DNA from 3 places in the Caproiciproducens sp. NJN-50 genome. Region 2 is predicted to be linked to each of the others. Evidence: predicted binding sites of a transcription regulator. Region 2 holds the regulator's gene; each other region holds the start of a gene.
What was found. Region 2 encodes LexA, which represses DNA repair genes until DNA is damaged. Its sites were predicted from a motif close to CNAACANNTGTTNG; they were not measured.
Positions count from the first base shown of each region.

Region 1 (5,899 bases), 1.5 Mb from region 2:
CCGACGTTCGGGTTCCCGGCCAGCGCCACCACTTTATCGTCCGCGGTTTCCCGTTCGATTTGCAGTACGCCGCCGCAGCTGCATAAAACCCCGGCGCCTGTCGATTCTCCTGTCAATCCCAATGTGGTTCCCTCCTAATATGGTTCTGTTTAGGAATATATCATTGCAAAAAAGTTGGGCGCATCCACATGGTCGATATTCCATGCGGCGGCCCGATAGAGGCCTTTTATTTTGTTTCACTAGGCTAATATATGGTTCCTTTACTGAAAGTGCTACTATTATTTCCTGTCCGTAAGGAAGACGCCGGATTGCGCGCTGGGGAAGCCGGCTGACCCGAACTTCGATGTAACCGCGTTTACGTTATAAATGTATAAAAAACGGAATACCGGCGGAAATTAACAAGAAAGGACGGTGAAGGAACAATGAAGCCGAAGCGTCGCCGCAGCGCGGCGCGGCCGGTTTTGCTGGCTGCGTGGATTCTCGCTTTGCTCAAAATGCAGGAGAACCGGAAGCTCCTGCTCTCCCGGCAGGAGAGGCTGTCGTATGAAGATCCGCTGACCGGCGGAGCGAATGAAAAAAAATTCGTGGAGGAGGCGCGGCGACTTCTCAGGCCGGCGGACAGGAAAAAATATGCGCTGATTGCCTTTCATGTGAGGGGATTCGGAGTAATTAACGAGATTTTCGGCTATCGCAACGGAACGAGGGTACTTCAGGGAATCCATTGGGTATTTGTTAAGAATCTTGGAAAAGACGAGCTGAGCGCACATGTTTATGCCGACCGATTTTTGCTTTTGCTGGCATGCCGGGACAGAGCCGGTTTGACGGAAAGACTGAATCGGATTTGCGCGGACCTGAAAAATACCATTGAGTTTTACGGGATCCACTATGAACTGTCTCCGGCGTTCGGAGTCTGCGAATGCCCGGTCGGTGCTGCGGAAGATGTGCAGGAGCTGATCAGCCGCGCCGTAATGTCCCTGAAGGCCGATCATTTTCCGGACTGCCCGCCCTGCGCCTTTTATGAGGACCGGATGCGGATCGGCCGCATGACGCTGAAAAATATGGCGGACCGCCTGGTGCCGGCCTTGGAAAACCACGAATTTGTGGTGTACTATCAGCCGAAATATTCCACTGCTGGCGAGACGCTGTTCGGCGCCGAGGCTCTGGTGCGCTGGCGCACGGATCCGAATACCCTCGTGCCGCCGGGCGAGTTTATTCCCGTATTTGAGCGGAGCGGAAAAATCGCGGAGCTGGACCGCTACGTGTTCCGGCAGGTTTGCCGTGATCTTCGGAGGTGGCTGGACGAGGGAAAGGAGGCGGTGCCGGTTTCCGTCAATCTGTCCCGCGTCAGCCTGCTGAATCCTTCCGTTGCGGGTGAATACCGCGGGGAGGCGGCAAAATTGGACGTACCGTCGGGTCTGTTGGAGCTGGAAGTGACGGAGAGCGCGTTCGCGCAGGATGCGGCGGTCCTCGAAAAATCTATGAGAAGACTGAGCGCCGCCGGCTTTTCACTTTCCGTTGACGATTTTGGCTCCGAGTACTCCTCGCTGAAAATGCTGTACGATGTTCCGGCGCAGACGATCAAGCTGGACCGGGATTTTTTAAACGGACTGGGTTTCGGGGAGCGCGGGGAAGCGGTTGTTTCCTCTGTCATCGGTCTGGCGGAACAACTGCATATGTCGGTTGTGGCGGAGGGCGTGGAAACAAGAGAACAGATGGAATTTCTGAAAAAGATCCGCTGCATGGCGGTACAGGGCTACTATTTTTCGCCTCCTGTCTCGGAAAGGCAATTCGCGGCTTTGCTGCCGGTAAAAGGGATAAAAAACGGTCCGTTTGAGTGAAATTGCGTGGAATCTGCGGAAGTTCCGAGGTATAATGAAAAAGAGTTCATCTGTTCTAAGGAACGCTTTATGCCGGGATGCGGTCCGGCACGGTGATGCGCCGATGGATCTGTCTCTGCCTGGGGCGCTGGAAAAGGAATGAAACGGAGGTTCGGCTATGCTGCGGCTGATCGTTCTTTGCGATAATTATGTGCGCCGGGCCCGTCTGCTCGCGGAACACGGGCTTTCCCTCTGGATTGAGAGAAACGGGACGGGAATTCTGTTCGATGCGGGACAGACGGACGTGTGGCTGAAAAATGCCCGGATCCTCGGTCTGCAACCGGAAACCGCCTCTGCGGTCGTTTTGAGCCATGGGCATTATGATCACTGCGGAGGGCTTGAATTCTTTCCGTTCCGAGACAGCGAAGCGATGGTTTATGTCACCCCTCAGGCGTTTCAGAAAAAGCTGGCGCTCGACGGGAGGGGCGCGTACCGTGATGTCGGAATGCAGTGGAAGCCGGGAGACACGCCGGAATCGGAAGGCCGCATTGCCAGCACGGAGGGCAAAACGGAGATCCTTCCCGGAGTCTGGACCTTGGGAAATGTCGGAAGCTATAATTCCTTCGAGCCGGTGCAGGACTGTTTCTTTACGGAGAAGGATGGGGAAAGGGTCCCGGACCGGATGGACGACGAACAGATTCTTGTGGCGAAGGAAGGAGACGAACTCGCGGTTTTCTCGGGGTGCAGCCACCGGGGAGCCGTCAACTGCGTGGAACACGTTCGCAGCTGTTTCCCCGGAAAGAAAATCCGGTTTTTAGTGGCGGGAATGCATTTAAGCGGCGAAGGAGAAGACCGGATTCGGAAAACCGCGGAGTACTTTGCCGGGTCCGATCTGGAAAAAATCGTTCCGCTGCACTGCACCGGGATTCCGGCGGCCGCGCGTCTGAAGCAGGTCTTAGGAGACCGCTGCGTTCTGAGCTCGGTGGGGGACAGGATCGATCTCTTCTGAACCGGGAAAAAATGTCTTGACTAAACTGGAAGATTATGTTATACTATCTAACATAGTTTAGTTGTGATGCATGGCGCTATGAATGAAATGGGCAACCACATAAAACAAAGGCGTTTCAGAAGATTTGTTTCTGGAGTGCCTTTATTTCTTTCTGAAATCGGTACGTGAATCCGCACCGATTTTTTATTTTCCCCTTTACAAGAACGTATGTTCTGTGATATGATGGAGGAAAAGAGCACGCGGGAGGAAACGGCATGGACCTGTTCGATAAACTGAAAATACTGACCGACGCAGCGAAATACGACGTGGCCTGTACTTCAAGCGGTGTGGACCGGGCCGCCGGACGCGGGGGGATCGGGAGCGCGGAAGCCTGCGGGATCTGCCACACCTTTGCGGCGGACGGGCGCTGCGTGTCCTTGCTGAAGGTCCTCATGACCAACAAGTGCGTCTACGACTGCCGGTACTGCGTCAATCGGCGCTCCCATGAAACGCCGCGAACCGAGTTTTCTCCCCGGGAGCTGGCCGACCTGACGATCGGCTTTTACCGGCGCAATTATATCGAAGGGTTGTTTTTGAGTTCCGGCGTGCTGAGAAATCCGGATTACACCTGTGAGCGGATGATTGAAACACTGCGGATCCTGAGAGAGGATTATCGCTTCTGCGGATATATCCATGCGAAAGCGATTCCCGGGGCGGACCGGTCGCTGATCGAGCGGCTCGGACTGCTCGCGGACCGGATGAGCGTCAATATTGAGCTTCCGTCGCATCAGAGCCTGTCGCTGCTGGCGCCGGACAAGAGCAAGGTTTCCATTCTGGGGCCGATGGGCGGGATTCGGGACGGCATCCGGCAGAACAGGACGGAACTGGTGCGGTACCGGCACGCTCCGAAATTCGCGCCGGCGGGGCAGAGCACGCAGATGATTGTCGGTGCGACTCCCGACACCGATTACCGCATTCTGAATCTGGCGCAGGGGCTTTACAGGAACTACGGCCTGAAACGCGTTTTTTACTCCGCCTATCTTCCGGTTGTGGAAAACAGCCTGTTGCCCGCCGTTGGGACAAAGCCCCCGCTTCTGCGGGAACACCGCCTGTATCAGGCGGACTGGCTCCTCCGCTATTACGGCTTTTCCGCGGATGAGCTTCTCGACCCGCAGCATCAGACGTTCAACCCCTATGTGGACCCGAAATGCAATTGGGCCCTCAATCATATGGAGGCGTTCCCGGTGGAGGTCAACCGCGCGCCGAGGGAACTGCTGCTCCGCGTTCCCGGGATCGGCGTGACGGGCGCGAAACGGATTTTGACAGCCAGACGGACCGCTTCCCTGAGGCCGGAGGACCTGAAAAAGCTGGGCGTTGTGTTGAAAAGGGCGCAGTATTTCATCACCTGTAACGGAAGATCCGTGCCCGGCCTGAGGCTGACGCGGGATTCGATCCTTCGGGCGCTTCTGTCCGCGCGCGAGCTGGATCTCTACAGCCGCGACCTGCCCTGGGAGGACGCGCCGCAGCAGCTGTCGTTTTTCGGCGGGCCCGGACCGGAGCGGGAGGAGGTGAGGAAATGGCTCGCGACGTGATCTACCGCTACGACGGCAGCTTTGAGGGACTCCTGTGCTGCGTGTTTGAGAGCTATGACCGCAGGGAAATCCCGGCGGCCGTTCTTTCTCCCGACGACGTCCAGACGACGCTGATTCCGGAGCGGGAAATCGTCGCCGACGCCGCGAAAGCCGCGCGGGTCGCCGCGTCCATCCCGAGGAAAATCGGGGCGGGGGCTCCCGGTTTTGTCCGGCGCGCTTTTCTGACCTGCCTGCCGGGGAAGGAACGTGAAATCCTGCTCTTTCTGCGCCTTGGATATCGGTATGGTCCGCAGGTGATGAATCTGCTGACAAATGAAACGGTCCACACGCTGAGCCGTGCGGTTGAATTTCTGGACCGCGAATCGCATCTGCTGAAGGGCTTTATCCGGTTTTCGGAGTTTAACGGCGCACTCGCGGCCGAAATCGAGCCGAAAAATTTTGTTCTTCCACTGCTTGCGCCGCATTTCCGCGCAAGATTTCCGGAGGAACGGTTCCTGATTTTTGACCGCGCGCACGGAGCGGCGCTGGTCTGTCAGCCTCATCGGGCGGCGATCCTTCCGGTCGAAGGTCTGGAACTGCCGGACCCGGATGAGCGGGAGAGGGAAACGCGGGCCCTGTGGCGGCTCTATTACCGGACTGTGGAGGTCGAGGGGAGGCACAATCCGGTCTGCCGCAGGAGCCACATGCCAAAACGCTACTGGAACTGCATGACGGAGTTTTGCGATTCTGAACCGACGGGGTCAAAAAATCCCACCCCGAAGGACAAAGGGCGGGAGAAAGGCGGTTTGCCGTTCATCTGTGGATTTTAAGCTTCTTTTCCGTTCCGTTTCTCAGCCTTTTGATGTTTTCCCGATGCTTCCAAATCAGCAGGGAAGAAATCAAAAAAGCAAAAATCGTCGTGATCCAGACATAGGACTGAGGCACGGCCGCCCAAGCGATGTAATCCTGAAAGTAGAGAAACAGGAAGTTGGAAATCGGAAAGGAAACGGCTGCCAGAATGGAACCGAGGGATACGATTTGAGAAATCGCGAATACCAGGATGAAAATGCTGATGGCGACGGTGAAAAGCCGCCAGTCCAGCAGCAGCAGCATTGCCGCGGAGGAAAGGACGCCCTTTCCGCCCCGGAAACCAAAGTAAACGGGATAAATATGGCCGATCATGCAGAAAAGGCCGGCGAGATAAGCTCCGTACTGGGCAAAATAAGGAGGCATCCCGGAAAGGGCTCCGATGTGCAGAAAAATCAGCCGGCCGGCGCAGACGGAAGCGGCACCCTTGCCAAAGTCGAAAATCAGCGTCAGAATTCCGGCCTTGACCCCGACGGAGCGCAGCACATTGGTCAGGCCCGCGTTTCCGCTGCCGAGCGTTCGGATGTCTGTGTTATTGTAAAGCCTTCTCGTGAAAATGATGGAAAAGCTGATGCTTCCAAGAAGATAGGACAACACCGCGACAATCAGAGCGGACGCGGCGATCGAAAGGTCCGGCATAATGAAATTCTCCTCCC
Region 1 covers NZ_CP035283.1:1,130,736-1,136,634, forward strand. The annotation lists gene feoB (ferrous iron transport protein B) at 1-122, opposite strand, end outside; gene EQM14_RS05390 (putative bifunctional diguanylate cyclase/phosphodiesterase) at 423-1,838, shown strand; gene EQM14_RS05395 (MBL fold metallo-hydrolase) at 1,996-2,826, shown strand; gene EQM14_RS05400 (putative DNA modification/repair radical SAM protein) at 3,081-4,397, shown strand; gene EQM14_RS05405 (TIGR03915 family putative DNA repair protein) at 4,382-5,206, shown strand; gene plsY (glycerol-3-phosphate 1-O-acyltransferase PlsY) at 5,190-5,882, opposite strand.
Region 1: EQM14_RS05400 (putative DNA modification/repair radical SAM protein) is a predicted target of LexA. The motif match lies at 3,027-3,040, and genes of this name have one in related genera.

Region 2 (5,899 bases):
GATCCAGACTCTGGACCTGATCACGGACGCCATCCGGGAACGGTGCGGTGAAAAGCGCCCGCACGGCAAAAAAGAGGATTGATTTTTCGCAGGAAACAACGTATCATCAAAACAGAAGCAGAAATCGGAGGTGTTTTTCAATGATCGGAATCATCGGGGCAATGGAGGTCGAAGTGCAGGACCTGCTCGATTTGATGCCGGAGCGCAAAACGGAAACCGTCAGCGGGATCGTTTATCACAGGGGACTCATCGAGGGAGTCGAATGCGCGGTCGCCCGATGCGGGATCGGAAAAGTGGCGGCCGCCGTCTGCGCCCAGACCATGATCCTGCGGTACCGCCCCTCCGCGCTGCTGAACGTCGGGGTCGCGGGCGGAACCGGCGCCGGGGTGAAGATCGGCGATGTGGTCGTCTCCAGCGCGCTGGTCCAGCACGACATGGACACGACCGCGCTCGGCGACGAAAAGGGATTTCTGAGCGGGCCGGACATCATCCGCATCCCGGCTTCCCCCAGACTGACGGAGCTGGCCGCGGCGGCGGCCAAATCCGTTTTCACGCCGGAAAAAATACATACGGGAGTGATCGCCACGGGCGACCAGTTCGTCTGCGACTCGGAACGGCTCGGCCGCATCGCGGACGAATTCGGTGCCGTCGCCTGCGAAATGGAAGGCGGAAGCATCGCACAGGTCTGCTATCTGAACGGATTGGATTTTGTCGTAATCCGCGCGATTTCCGACAATGCGAACGAACAGGCGGCGACGGATTTTACGACGTTTGCCGGCCGCTCGGCGCGGGAACTCACGCTGCTGATAAAGAATTTTCTCCCCAGGATTTAACAAAGGAGGAGCAGCGGATGGAACTGATCGACATCACCAGAGAGCTGTTCTCCTCTCCCCCGTATCCGGGCGACCCGGTTCCGTACCGGGACATCGTGCGCCGGATGGAGCTGGGGGACGACTGCAATCTTTCCGGCTTTTACGCCTGCTGCCACAGCGCCACCCATCTGGACGCGCCGCTCCATTTCATTCCGGGCGGAGACTCCATCGACAAGCTGGACCTTTCGCGCTGCGTCGGCCCCTGCACGGTCATTCCGGCTCAGGGCATCGTAACCGGGGCGGACATCGACCGGCTGGCGCCGAAGAGCGGGGACCGGCTCCTGCTGAAAGGGAACGGAGAGGCTTTTTTATCCAAAAGCGCGGCGTTCGCGCTCGTCGGGGCCGGTGTCCTGCTGGTCGGAACGGACGCGCAGAGCATCGGCGCTCCGGACGACGAGGAAGGCCCTCACGCGGAGCTGCTCGGCGCCGGGATTCCGATTCTGGAAGGACTGGACCTGACCGCCGTACAGCCGGGAGGCTATCGGCTGATCGCCCTGCCGCTGCTGCTGGCCGGCGCGGAGGCCGCCCCCGTCCGGGCCGTTCTGGCATGGGGCTGAACGCCTACCGATAAAAGCGGTATACCGCAACGACCTTCCCCAGGATCTGAACGTTTTTTGAATAGATCGGCTCAAACGCTGAATTTTCCGGCTGAAGGCGAACGCGGTCCCTCTCGCGGAACAGGCGCTTCACCGTCGCCTCATCTTCGATCAGGGCGACGACGATCTCCCCGTCGAGCGCCGTCTGCGTCTTGACGGCGACAACGAGATCGCCGTCAAGAATCCCCGCGTCCTTCATGCTTTCGCCCTTCACGTTCAGGGCGAAATACTCTTCATCCCCCGCCCGTTTGGCCGGGGAAAACGGCAGATATCCCTCGATTTCCTCCACGGCAAGGATTGGGTTTCCCGCAGCGACGCGCCCCAAAACCGGCACCTGTACGGTCGTCTGTTCCCCTGCGAGGTGAATGGCGCGGTTCAGCCCCCGGTCGCGGGTGATCAGCCCCATTTCCTCCAGTGATTTTAAATGCGCATGAACACTGGAAGTCGACTTTAAACCCGTCGCCCGGCAGATTTCCCTGACGGTCGGCGGCAGGCCGTTCTCCATTCTGCCTTTTAAGTAATCATAAACCTTCTGTTGACTCTTGGTCAGCACCGCAAACCCACCTTCCTTTTTGACGTTGTCACACCGTGAACCGAAAAGCCGCAAAACACGTGCTCAGCCCGCGTTCACGGGCAATGTTCCCTCAGGCGCCGGAAGCTCCTCTTCGGTCTACGCCGTGAGATTATTATACCATACTATCACGGAAAGTGGAAACAAATGTTTGCAAAGCGCCGGCTACAGCGGCGTTTTGCATGTATGACGGCAAAAAGCAAAATGGCGGACAGCCGGTCGGGGCCGTCCGCCACTCTCTTACTTTACCGTGATGACCGATACGGGGCAGCCCTCCTGTGCTTCGACCGCTTTGCCCTCCGAGCCCTCCGGCACATTTTCCTGATAGACTTCCGCAATCCCGTCGTCTCCCATGCGGAAAACCTCCGGGCATGTTTGTGGGCATAAGCCGCAGGAAATACAGCCGCTTCTGTCAAGACTTGCTTTCATGAACCAGTCTCCTTTCGAAAAGATATCTTTATGGTTTCCGTTTCCCTCCGATAAAATACAGCGGGGACCTGCGGAGGCAGACGCGGCACTTCTGTAAAAAAGAGCCAGTCCGTTCAAATGTTTTTTGGAAAAAATTCATAAGGTATTCACAGCCCATTCACAACTTTTTTGTGCATGGAAGATATAATATAGACGTAATCAAGGAGTTGGAGCCGCACCACTCTTTGGTTCATGTTCTACCCTCCTCAATATACCCCTCAAGCTAATGAAATCGGACCCGATCGGAAACGACCGGGTCCCTTTTCGGGTTTGATTCGCGCCTTTTATTAATCCATCTCTGAAAAAAATTCCTCCGACTTCTGCCTTTTCCGAATATCGGACCGTTTATGTGGTCAAAATAGGTTCGGAGGTGGCAGAATTGAATTTGCATATTCAAAAAAACGGCCGCAAAGGATCTTCAAAAGGTTTTTATATCGCTCTTGGGGTCTGCCTGATTGCCGTGGGCGTAGCGGCCTGGACGACCTATGACAGTGTGGTAAATTACGCGACGCCGGAGGATAAATCGCAGAGTGAACCGGTCCAGAGCACGGCGCCCGCCAACAATACGGTCAGCGGCGTATATGGAGAACCCGAAGCTTCCTCGCAGCCGGAGGTTTCATCCGTCGCCCCGGAGGCTGCTTCGTCAAAGCCGGCGGAATCGAAGCCTCAGAAAACGTCTTCGGTCCCCGACAAGCCCACGGCTGCCGAAGTAACATCCTACTCCTTCCCGGTTGGAAAAACGGTTGTCCAAAAGTTCAGCGCCGACCCGGTCTACTGTAAAACGACGCTCGACTGGCGCGCCCACACGGGAGTCGACCTGAGCGCAGAAAAGGGAGAAGATGTAAAAGCAATCGCAAACGGCACGGTAACCAAGACCTATAAAGACGACAAATACGGAAATATCGTCATTATTACACACGGCAGCGTGGAAGCCTGGTACTGCGGTTTGGATCAAATGAAAGTGAAGGCCGGGGACAAAATTGAATCCGGACAGGTCATCGGCACGGTCGGCACGGTCCCGATTGAGGCGGATGAAGAATCCCATCTGCACTTTGTCACAAAAGTGAATGGAGAATATGTTGATCCTTTGACCATACTGAAATAAAAATCCGGCGTCCGCCTGGGCGCCGGATTACTTATGATCCGAAGACGGCCGAATATCAAAAATGATTTGAAACTGCCGGCAAATTATGATATAATGAGTCTGTAAGTGAATACAGACAAATTTTAAGCTGCATTCTGTTCACAATATGTTCAACATTTATACAGAATCTGTTTTCATAATCGGAAACGATCCTGCTATAATGGTAAGGGAATTGGATTCAAACTGCTTGATAAGGAGGCAGAAATTTGAAAAAAGGCAAGGCAGCCGTCCTTGTTTGCGTAACCGGTCAGCGCGACTGTGACCGCTTGATTCGCGCGGGAAAAAAGATTTCCGACAGCCAGTCCGTCCCGCTTCAAGTACTGTGTGTTCAGCCTACTTCCGCAGGTTTCGACGCCGATTGCGAGGAATTGGAATATCTTCGTCAGACTGCAAAGGGCTCAGACGCCGAAATGTCCGTTTATTTTCACGATGACGCGCCGCTGATGGCGGCAGGATACGCAAAAAGTATTCAAGCGATGCACATCGTCACGGGTATGGCGGAGGCGCCGGTCAATGGATTCGTGGAGATCATACATAAGCTGTTGCCGCATATTCCGGTTTCGATGGTAGCCAAGGACGGGACGATTTACAACATCTGCCCTGTTAAAAACAGCGGCGGGCAGACAAAAAAATTAATTTACCAGAATTAATCAGATCGTGAAATAGATCACAGAATCGCTGCGGTACGCCGCGGCGATTCTGTTTTTTCCGTATTTTCAGAAAACAGTGATTCCCCCGCCCGCCATATCATATACATGAAAGAAAACAGAAATGTTCTATATTGAAGGTGAAATCGGCATGGTGATTTACAGAATCAGGCCCGGGGACAGCATTTACCAGTTATCCCGGCTGTACGGCATACCTGAACAGCAGATTCTTGAAGACAACCAGATCAGCGACCCGCGGCAGCTTGTGGTCGGCCAGGCTGTGGTGCTGATGACGGACCGCGTGGAACACACGGTCGGGTCCGGCCAGTCCCTTTATTCCATCTCCGCATTATACGGAATTTCGGCCGATCAGCTGATCGCAGCAAATCCTCAGATCACCGATCCGTCGCTGATCCAGCCGGGGCAGGTGCTGACCATACCGGTCACATCGGAGAAGCTTGGGTCGATCATCACCAACGGCTACGTTTACCCCGGGGTCGACCTCGACACGCTGAAGCGCACGCTGCCGCACCTGACCTTCGCCAGCATCTTCAGCTACATGGCAAAGGCGGACGGCTCGCTGACGCCGATCGAGGACGAAGCCGTGATCAGCGCCGCGCGCGCGCAGAATACGGCGCCGATCATGGTGGTCACCAACATGCGCCCGGAGGGCGGCTTCAGCAGCGAGGTCGCCGATGCGATCCTGTCCAGTCCTCAGGTTCAGGACACTCTTCTCGACAATATCGTGCAGACGATGCAGCAAAAGAATTATTACGGGCTGAATATCGATTTCGAATATATCTATCCCGCAGACAGGGAAAGCTACAACAGCTTTCTTCGGAAAACCGTTGAAAAGCTGCATCCGCTGGGCTACATCGTCCTCACGTCTCTCGCGCCGAAAACCAGCGCGGAGCAGACCGGCCTGTTGTATGAGGCACATGACTATCCCGTTCACGGGGACCTGGCGGATTACGTCATTCTGATGACCTACGAATGGGGATACACCTACGGCCCGGCGCGCCCGGTCGCACCGCTGAATCTGGTGGAACAAGTGATCAAGTACGCGGTCTCCGTGATTCCTCCGGAAAAAATCCTGATGGGAATTCCCAACTACGGCTACGACTGGACCCTCCCCTTCGTGCGCGGGACATCCGCCCGCTCCCTGACAAATCCCGGCGCCGTGGAACTTGCCGCCCAGGTCGGTTCCCATATTCTCTTCGATGAAGAAGCGCAGTCGCCCCATTTTGATTATTATTCCTCTGACGGCAAAAAGCACACCGTATGGTTTGAAGATGCCCGGAGCATCCGCGCCAAACTGGAGCTTGCCCACCGGTATGGCCTTGCCGGTGTCAGCTATTGGACGGCCAACAGTTACTTCTCTCAAAACTGGCTGGTGCTTTCTTCTCTTTTCGATGTCACCAAAGTGCTGTAATGAAACGGTCCGGCCGCAAAATCGCAGCCGGACCGTTTCGATTTGTGCAGGGCGTTTAAAGGCGGCCCTGCAGTGCCGTTAAAAATTTCCGGGACAGCACATCGTACTCGTTATTCCGGAGAATATACTCCCGCCCGCGGCAGCCCATTTCCTCCAGCTCTTCCTTCGT
Region 2 covers NZ_CP035283.1:2,642,320-2,648,218, forward strand. The annotation lists gene pap (polyphosphate:AMP phosphotransferase) at 1-82, shown strand, start outside; gene EQM14_RS12825 (5'-methylthioadenosine/adenosylhomocysteine nucleosidase) at 141-833, shown strand; gene EQM14_RS12830 (cyclase family protein) at 851-1,429, shown strand; gene lexA (transcriptional repressor LexA) at 1,434-2,021, opposite strand; gene EQM14_RS12840 (ferredoxin) at 2,280-2,468, opposite strand; gene EQM14_RS12845 (M23 family metallopeptidase) at 2,878-3,612, shown strand; gene EQM14_RS12850 (hypothetical protein) at 3,858-4,301, shown strand; gene EQM14_RS12855 (LysM peptidoglycan-binding domain-containing protein) at 4,450-5,730, shown strand; gene EQM14_RS12860 (glycosyltransferase family 4 protein) at 5,786-5,899, opposite strand, start outside.

Region 3 (5,899 bases), 1.6 Mb from region 2:
TTTGAGATCGGCACATTCCTTTCAGCAGTCCGAATATGGGGAAAAGCGCATAATTTCAGATTATGTCAACAAGCTCTCCGCTTTGAATTTCAACCGGGTCATTTCAACACATTTTCGTCCTCTGTTGAAAAGCGCCGGTTTCGGCATCCGCACAGACCTGTTTTGGTTGAAAACCGTGTGGAAAGTGTTGAATCGCCTCCGGTCGAATCCTCTATTGAAAACGCAGGCAGGGTTTATGTAAATCATAAGTAACCAACTGGCACTTGTTTCTGAAATTCTTTCCACATGTGTCTCATCCGGCCCCATAATTTCCTAATTGCAATTATTTGATTCAGAAAATAATGTAAAATACAGTGGTATTTATTACAATACAAGGAAGGAGATATCTTGAATGAACCAGACGGAGCAGATCGGAAAGAAATGGGTGATATTTACCATTATAACCTTGATCTGCACCATCGCCGTACTGATCGGCGCCTTTCTGGTGATTCATCATATCCGAGAAAATTATGCGCGTTACTCGCCGGATGAGATTACCCAGCATATCATGGAAAACCTGGAACCGAAGGATCTTGTTAAAGTGGAAGCAGGGCAGGTTTCAAAGCACTATGATATTCCGGAGGGAATTGTGGAAGCAAGCTCCCTTTATATGAGCAAATCCACTGAAAGCGCATCTGAGCTCGCCTGTTTCCTGCTAACCGACGCTTCAAAATACGATCAGCTGGAGCAGTCCATTAACGCTCACATCAACGCAAAGGCTACTGGGTTCAGAAACCTGAATCCGACCCAATACAATGCTTTAAAAAATGTTTTGATTTCTCATAAAGGCCGTTACGTGCTAGTATCGGTTGGAAGCGCAGCATCGGCCGAGGAAAAATTGTTTTTGGATATGCTGAATCAAAAAAGCACTTGAAAATAGAAGCTGAATATGTTAAAATTAAACGCATGCGGGAGTAGTTCAGTGGTAGAGCGTCAGCTTCCCAAGCTGAATGTCGCGGGTTCGAATCCCGTTTCCCGCTCCAAGGATAATTCGGGGAAGATTTTCTTCCCCGGTTATCATAAAATCAAGTGTTCAGCATGTGAGCATTTGATTTTATGATAAATCCCCCGAAGGTTTGATCGCAACGGGGGCTATCATAAAAAATATATTACAAAGCTTCATTGGGATAATCAGTCCCAGCCCTTCATTCGTCGGGGCCTGCCCAATGCGGTGATGCGTTCAAGGCAGAAGTATCATTATCACTTGCCGGGATCGTCGCGCGACATGCAGTTGGTCGCAAGAGCGCCTGTGTCGGCTTCACGGTTTCTGATGTGTCCGCCCCCAGCAAGAAACGTTTTTGTAATTTCCCCAATCGGTCAGAACGATTGGTAGAAATATTTTCAAAGTACCCCAATTCCTTACCGCCATGCTTAAACATTAATTCGGTTTTACCCTGAAGTCTGATTGGATTCCCTGTTTCCCAACGGTGAAGCTTTTCAGAAATTTCGGAGGAGCCAAAAATGGTTGGATAAGGAATACACAGGACTTATTCCTGTGGGAGAATTGTTGCAGAAAAAAGAAAGTCTGCACCCCTCAGTTGCCAATAAGGGTACAGACTTGACATCTATCCGAAAAACGCGGTAAAATGAACCACGTACAATCGGCATTCACAAGTCATATGGGTCTGGTGTACCCTTATGGCGGATGGGGACTAATCATTTAGAAGATGGTTAGTCCTCTGTGGATGCTATTTTCTTTATCCACATACAAAAAGTATATACCAAATTTCGGAAAAAAGCAAGTTCATTTTACGCATTAATTTCGGGAACCTTTTTAAAAAATATAATGCGGAGCTGAAAGATAAATTCTTCAAATTGATCAATTCTATCTTCAAAGTTGTCGGATAACCAATCTAAAATATTGGGTAGCCAAAATGCAATCACGCCGGTCACGAAAACACCAGCGCAGAATACTGCTTCTCCTTTGTAAGCAAATTTATCATGAATAATAATATAGCCTATGCAAATAGCGCTCCCTATTATAATAATCCATGATAGAATGCGTGAAATTTGAGTCATTAATTTTAGAATTAGCAATATGATTTTCAATATTGGAATGAGCGGTGCTAAAATTATTCGCACTAAAATTAATAACAATCTAACAAAGAGATTATGCTGCATAAATCTTAGCTTGACATACGTTTGGTATGCTGCTACATTTTTTCCACCTTCATGAATCATCTCTTCAATATGTTTTAGTTTCTCAGAATAAGACTCACCATATGAATTTTCTGAATCCTCGTTATAATTTTCATCTATATAGTCATCATCTTCCTCACTGTCTGAATATTCAGCATTTGTAGTATTGAAGTTGCTTTCATCATATTCTTTTCTCTGAGCCGGATTGCTTAACGTCTCATATGCTTCTTGAATCAATCTAAAAAAAGCCGCAGCATTAGGTGCATCATTAACATCTGGATGATATTTTTTTGCTAATGTTCTATATGACGCCTTTATTTGTTCTTGTGTTGCGTGTTCATCAATTCCTAAGATTTCATAATAATCCATAATTAGCTCTCCCTTTTCGCTATTATGCATATTGTGACAATTTTATCACTATATTTGATAATTGGCAATATTATGAAAAGCGGAACCAGTTCCGATGTCACGACCAACGGCAATGCGGCGTTGATGCCAACCGGTGAAATTGTCAGCACGGACGTACCCGCAGCGGCCTCCACAGGTGCGAAATAAAATTTTACATCAAAGTTGGTGTTAAATTATCACGAAAGCAGCTTGATTTTGACAACTGAACAAGCATGGCGAAGGCATCCGGTTAATATTCCGGATGCCCTTATTTTTATTCTATCATACTTTCATACTTGCTTTTCAGCCAGTCGACCATTTTTTCTCGCCCTTCCATATCCATGCTAAATTCGGACTGATCGAGCGTTTCGCTTTTCTCATAGCAATAGGGCCCGTACCAGACTTCGGCACGGATTTTTTCTTCAGCCGGGGAGAGCCTGTAGCGGAATTCTTTTTTGCCTTTTTCAGACACGCTCCCAATGAAAGTGTTACCATTTTGAAAATCAATCAGTATGGGGATATATCCCTGCCTATGCCAATCAATTGTTTTCATAAACTCCCTCCAAATTGCGTACACGGCCACTATTATATCGCGTTCCTATTATCCTGTAAACTCGCGTGGTATAATATCCGCAGAGGTGCTTGTATGGAAACAAAACGCATTGAAGACATGGACACCCGGATTGCTCTGAAGCAGTTCAGTATCGAAAAAGGCTATAAATTATAACAGGGAGATCGCGGAAGATATAAGAGGAAGCAAGACGTTGGGAAAGCGGATTGATATAGCAAGGCCCCGCCGGAGGATGGCAGGGCCGATTTATTCAGAGGGTCCTATCTTGTAGCTTTTATATAATCAGGAGATTTGATTGAGCACAATAAAATAATATGCTCTGGTTCCAAATAATGTTCGATCCGCTTATTATGGATAATTGTCATGTACTCATGCCGGATTCTGTAATATAATTATTGTATTTACATTACATTTCAGGAGGGAGAGGATATGGTAGCCGACGGCCTCAAGAGGTTGGATAAGCAACTGCGGCAAATTCAGGACCCGTTCGGAGCAGGATATTCAACACAAACCAAAATTTGGAGGGATTATGCTAAGAATAACGGGGTAACCGTGTATGAGGTTTGGCGTCAATATGATTCTTGGAAGATGAGAGGGTAAAGAGAAGACAACAGGAACCCACCAAAGAATAAGGGGCTTATTCACGCGCCACAAATTACCATTGAAAAGAACGCATGTTCGGTGATATCATTGCATAGGATAGAACATGAGTTCGGTGGTGATGAAATGGATCGGGTAATCCTGCATAGCGATTGCAATAGTTTTTACGCGAGCGTGGAATGCCTGTACCGGCTGGAAATTCGCGACAAGCCGGTTGCGGTCGGCGGCGATGTGGAACAGCGGCACGGGATCATTTTAGCGAAAAATCAGATTGCAAAGCGATATCATATTCAGACCGGGGAAGCTCTCTGGCAAGCGCGGCAGAAGTGCCCGGATCTCGTCATTGTGCCGCCCGACTTCCCCAAGTACGAGCGCTTTTCCCGACTTACCCGGCGGATCTATCTTGATTATACTGATTTGGTCGAGCCTTTTGGTTTAGATGAGTGCTGGTTAGACGTCACAGGCGACGCCAATGGGCGAGATGGAATGGAAATCGCGCGGGAGATCAGCGGACGTATCAAATATGAATTAGGGATCACCGTTTCGATTGGAGTCTCATTTAACAAGATTTTTGCAAAGCTCGGCAGCGACTACAAAAAACCGGATGCCGTTACCCGGATCGGCAGGAGCGACTACAAGAAAATCGCCTGGCCTCTTCCCGCCTCCGATTTACTGTACGTCGGAAGCGCAACAAAGCGGAAGCTGGAGCGGTACGGGATTCATACCATCGGGGACCTGGCCGGGACGCCGGAGCGCGCTTTGCGCGGCTGGTTCGGCAAATGGGGCGAAGTGTTGTACACCTTTGCAAACGGATTGGATCAGTCACCTGTGGCGCAGTACGACAACCAGCCGACTATCAAATCCATCGGCAACAGCACGACGGCACCGCGCGATCTGGCAAACAACGAGGATGTCAAGATTATTCTGTATGTTCTGGCCGACAGTATCGCCAGAAGGCTGAGAGAGCAGGGATTCAAGGGACGGACAATATGTATCGGTGTCCGAGATAACCAGCTCTTTGGCTTTACTCGGCAGCATACGCTTGGCAGTTATACTAACATTACATCGGAGATTGCAGTTGCGGGGCTGGACCTGTTTCGGCGGCATTATCGATGGTATAAACCGATCCGGAGCATCGGAATCAGCATCACGGACCTTGTTCCGGATGCGGTTCCTTCCCAGGCGAACCTGTATTGCGACGAGAAGGAAAGAGAGCGCCGGGAACGGCTGGATCAGACCGTAGACTGGCTAAAAAATCGATTTGGGACCTATGCGATACAGCCGGCCGTTTTGCTGACGGACCGGCAACTCTCCGGATTCGATCCGAAAAAGGATCACACGATTCATCCGGTCGGATACTTTTGACGGGAGGGAATCGGGATGTCCTGTAAACGATATGTCGATGTGATCGCCCGTTTCTATGAGGACGGAAGGCTGGTTCCCCTCGCGATCTGGTGGGCAGACGGGGAAATGTATGAAATTGATCGTGTGCTGGATGCGCGGCCCGCCGCGTCGCTCAAGGCCGGAGGCGCGGGAATGCGCTACACCTGCCGGATTCAGGGACATAAAAAATACCTTTGGCGCGAAGAGGACCGATGGTTCGTCGAAGCCAAACAAAACGTGGGGTGAGAAATATGTGCGGAAGATATGTGTTATTTGCAGATTGGGATTTAAAGGAAATCCAGGAAATCATTGAGGAAGTCCAAAGAAAAAACGAAACCTTCAAGACCGGAGAGATCTTCCCGACGGACAAGGCACCGATTCTAATCCAAAAACAGAACCGCGTTACGCCGGAAGCCGTTGCCTGGGGCTTTCCGCATAATTACAACAAGGGCGTCATCATCAACGCACGAGTGGAAACGGTACAAGAGCGTCCCATGTTCCGTAACTGTCTTTCCGCCCGAAGATGTGTAATTCCATCGACCGGCTTTTTTGAATGGTCGCACGACGCCAACAAAGTCAAATACCGGTTCAACCTACCCGGTACCGATGTCCTATATATGGCTGGGTTGTACAATGAATTTCAGGGAGAGCGCCGGTTTGTGATTCTGACCACTGCCGCCAATTTCTCTATGCAGGACGTCCACGACCGTATGCCGGTGGTGCTGGACGCGAACGGGAAAAGTCGCTGGCTCGAGGACATGCAGGGCGCAATGGAGATGC
Region 3 covers NZ_CP035283.1:1,012,576-1,018,474, reverse strand. The annotation lists gene EQM14_RS04865 (DUF4358 domain-containing protein) at 392-913, shown strand; tRNA gene EQM14_RS04860 (tRNA-Gly) at 948-1,022, shown strand; gene EQM14_RS04855 (DnaJ domain-containing protein) at 1,789-2,547, opposite strand; gene EQM14_RS04850 (hypothetical protein) at 2,840-3,118, opposite strand; gene EQM14_RS04845 (Y-family DNA polymerase) at 3,863-5,101, shown strand; gene EQM14_RS04840 (hypothetical protein) at 5,117-5,365, shown strand; gene EQM14_RS04835 (SOS response-associated peptidase) at 5,332-5,899, shown strand, end outside.
Region 3: EQM14_RS04845 (Y-family DNA polymerase) is a predicted target of LexA. The motif match lies at 3,804-3,817, and genes of this name have one in related genera.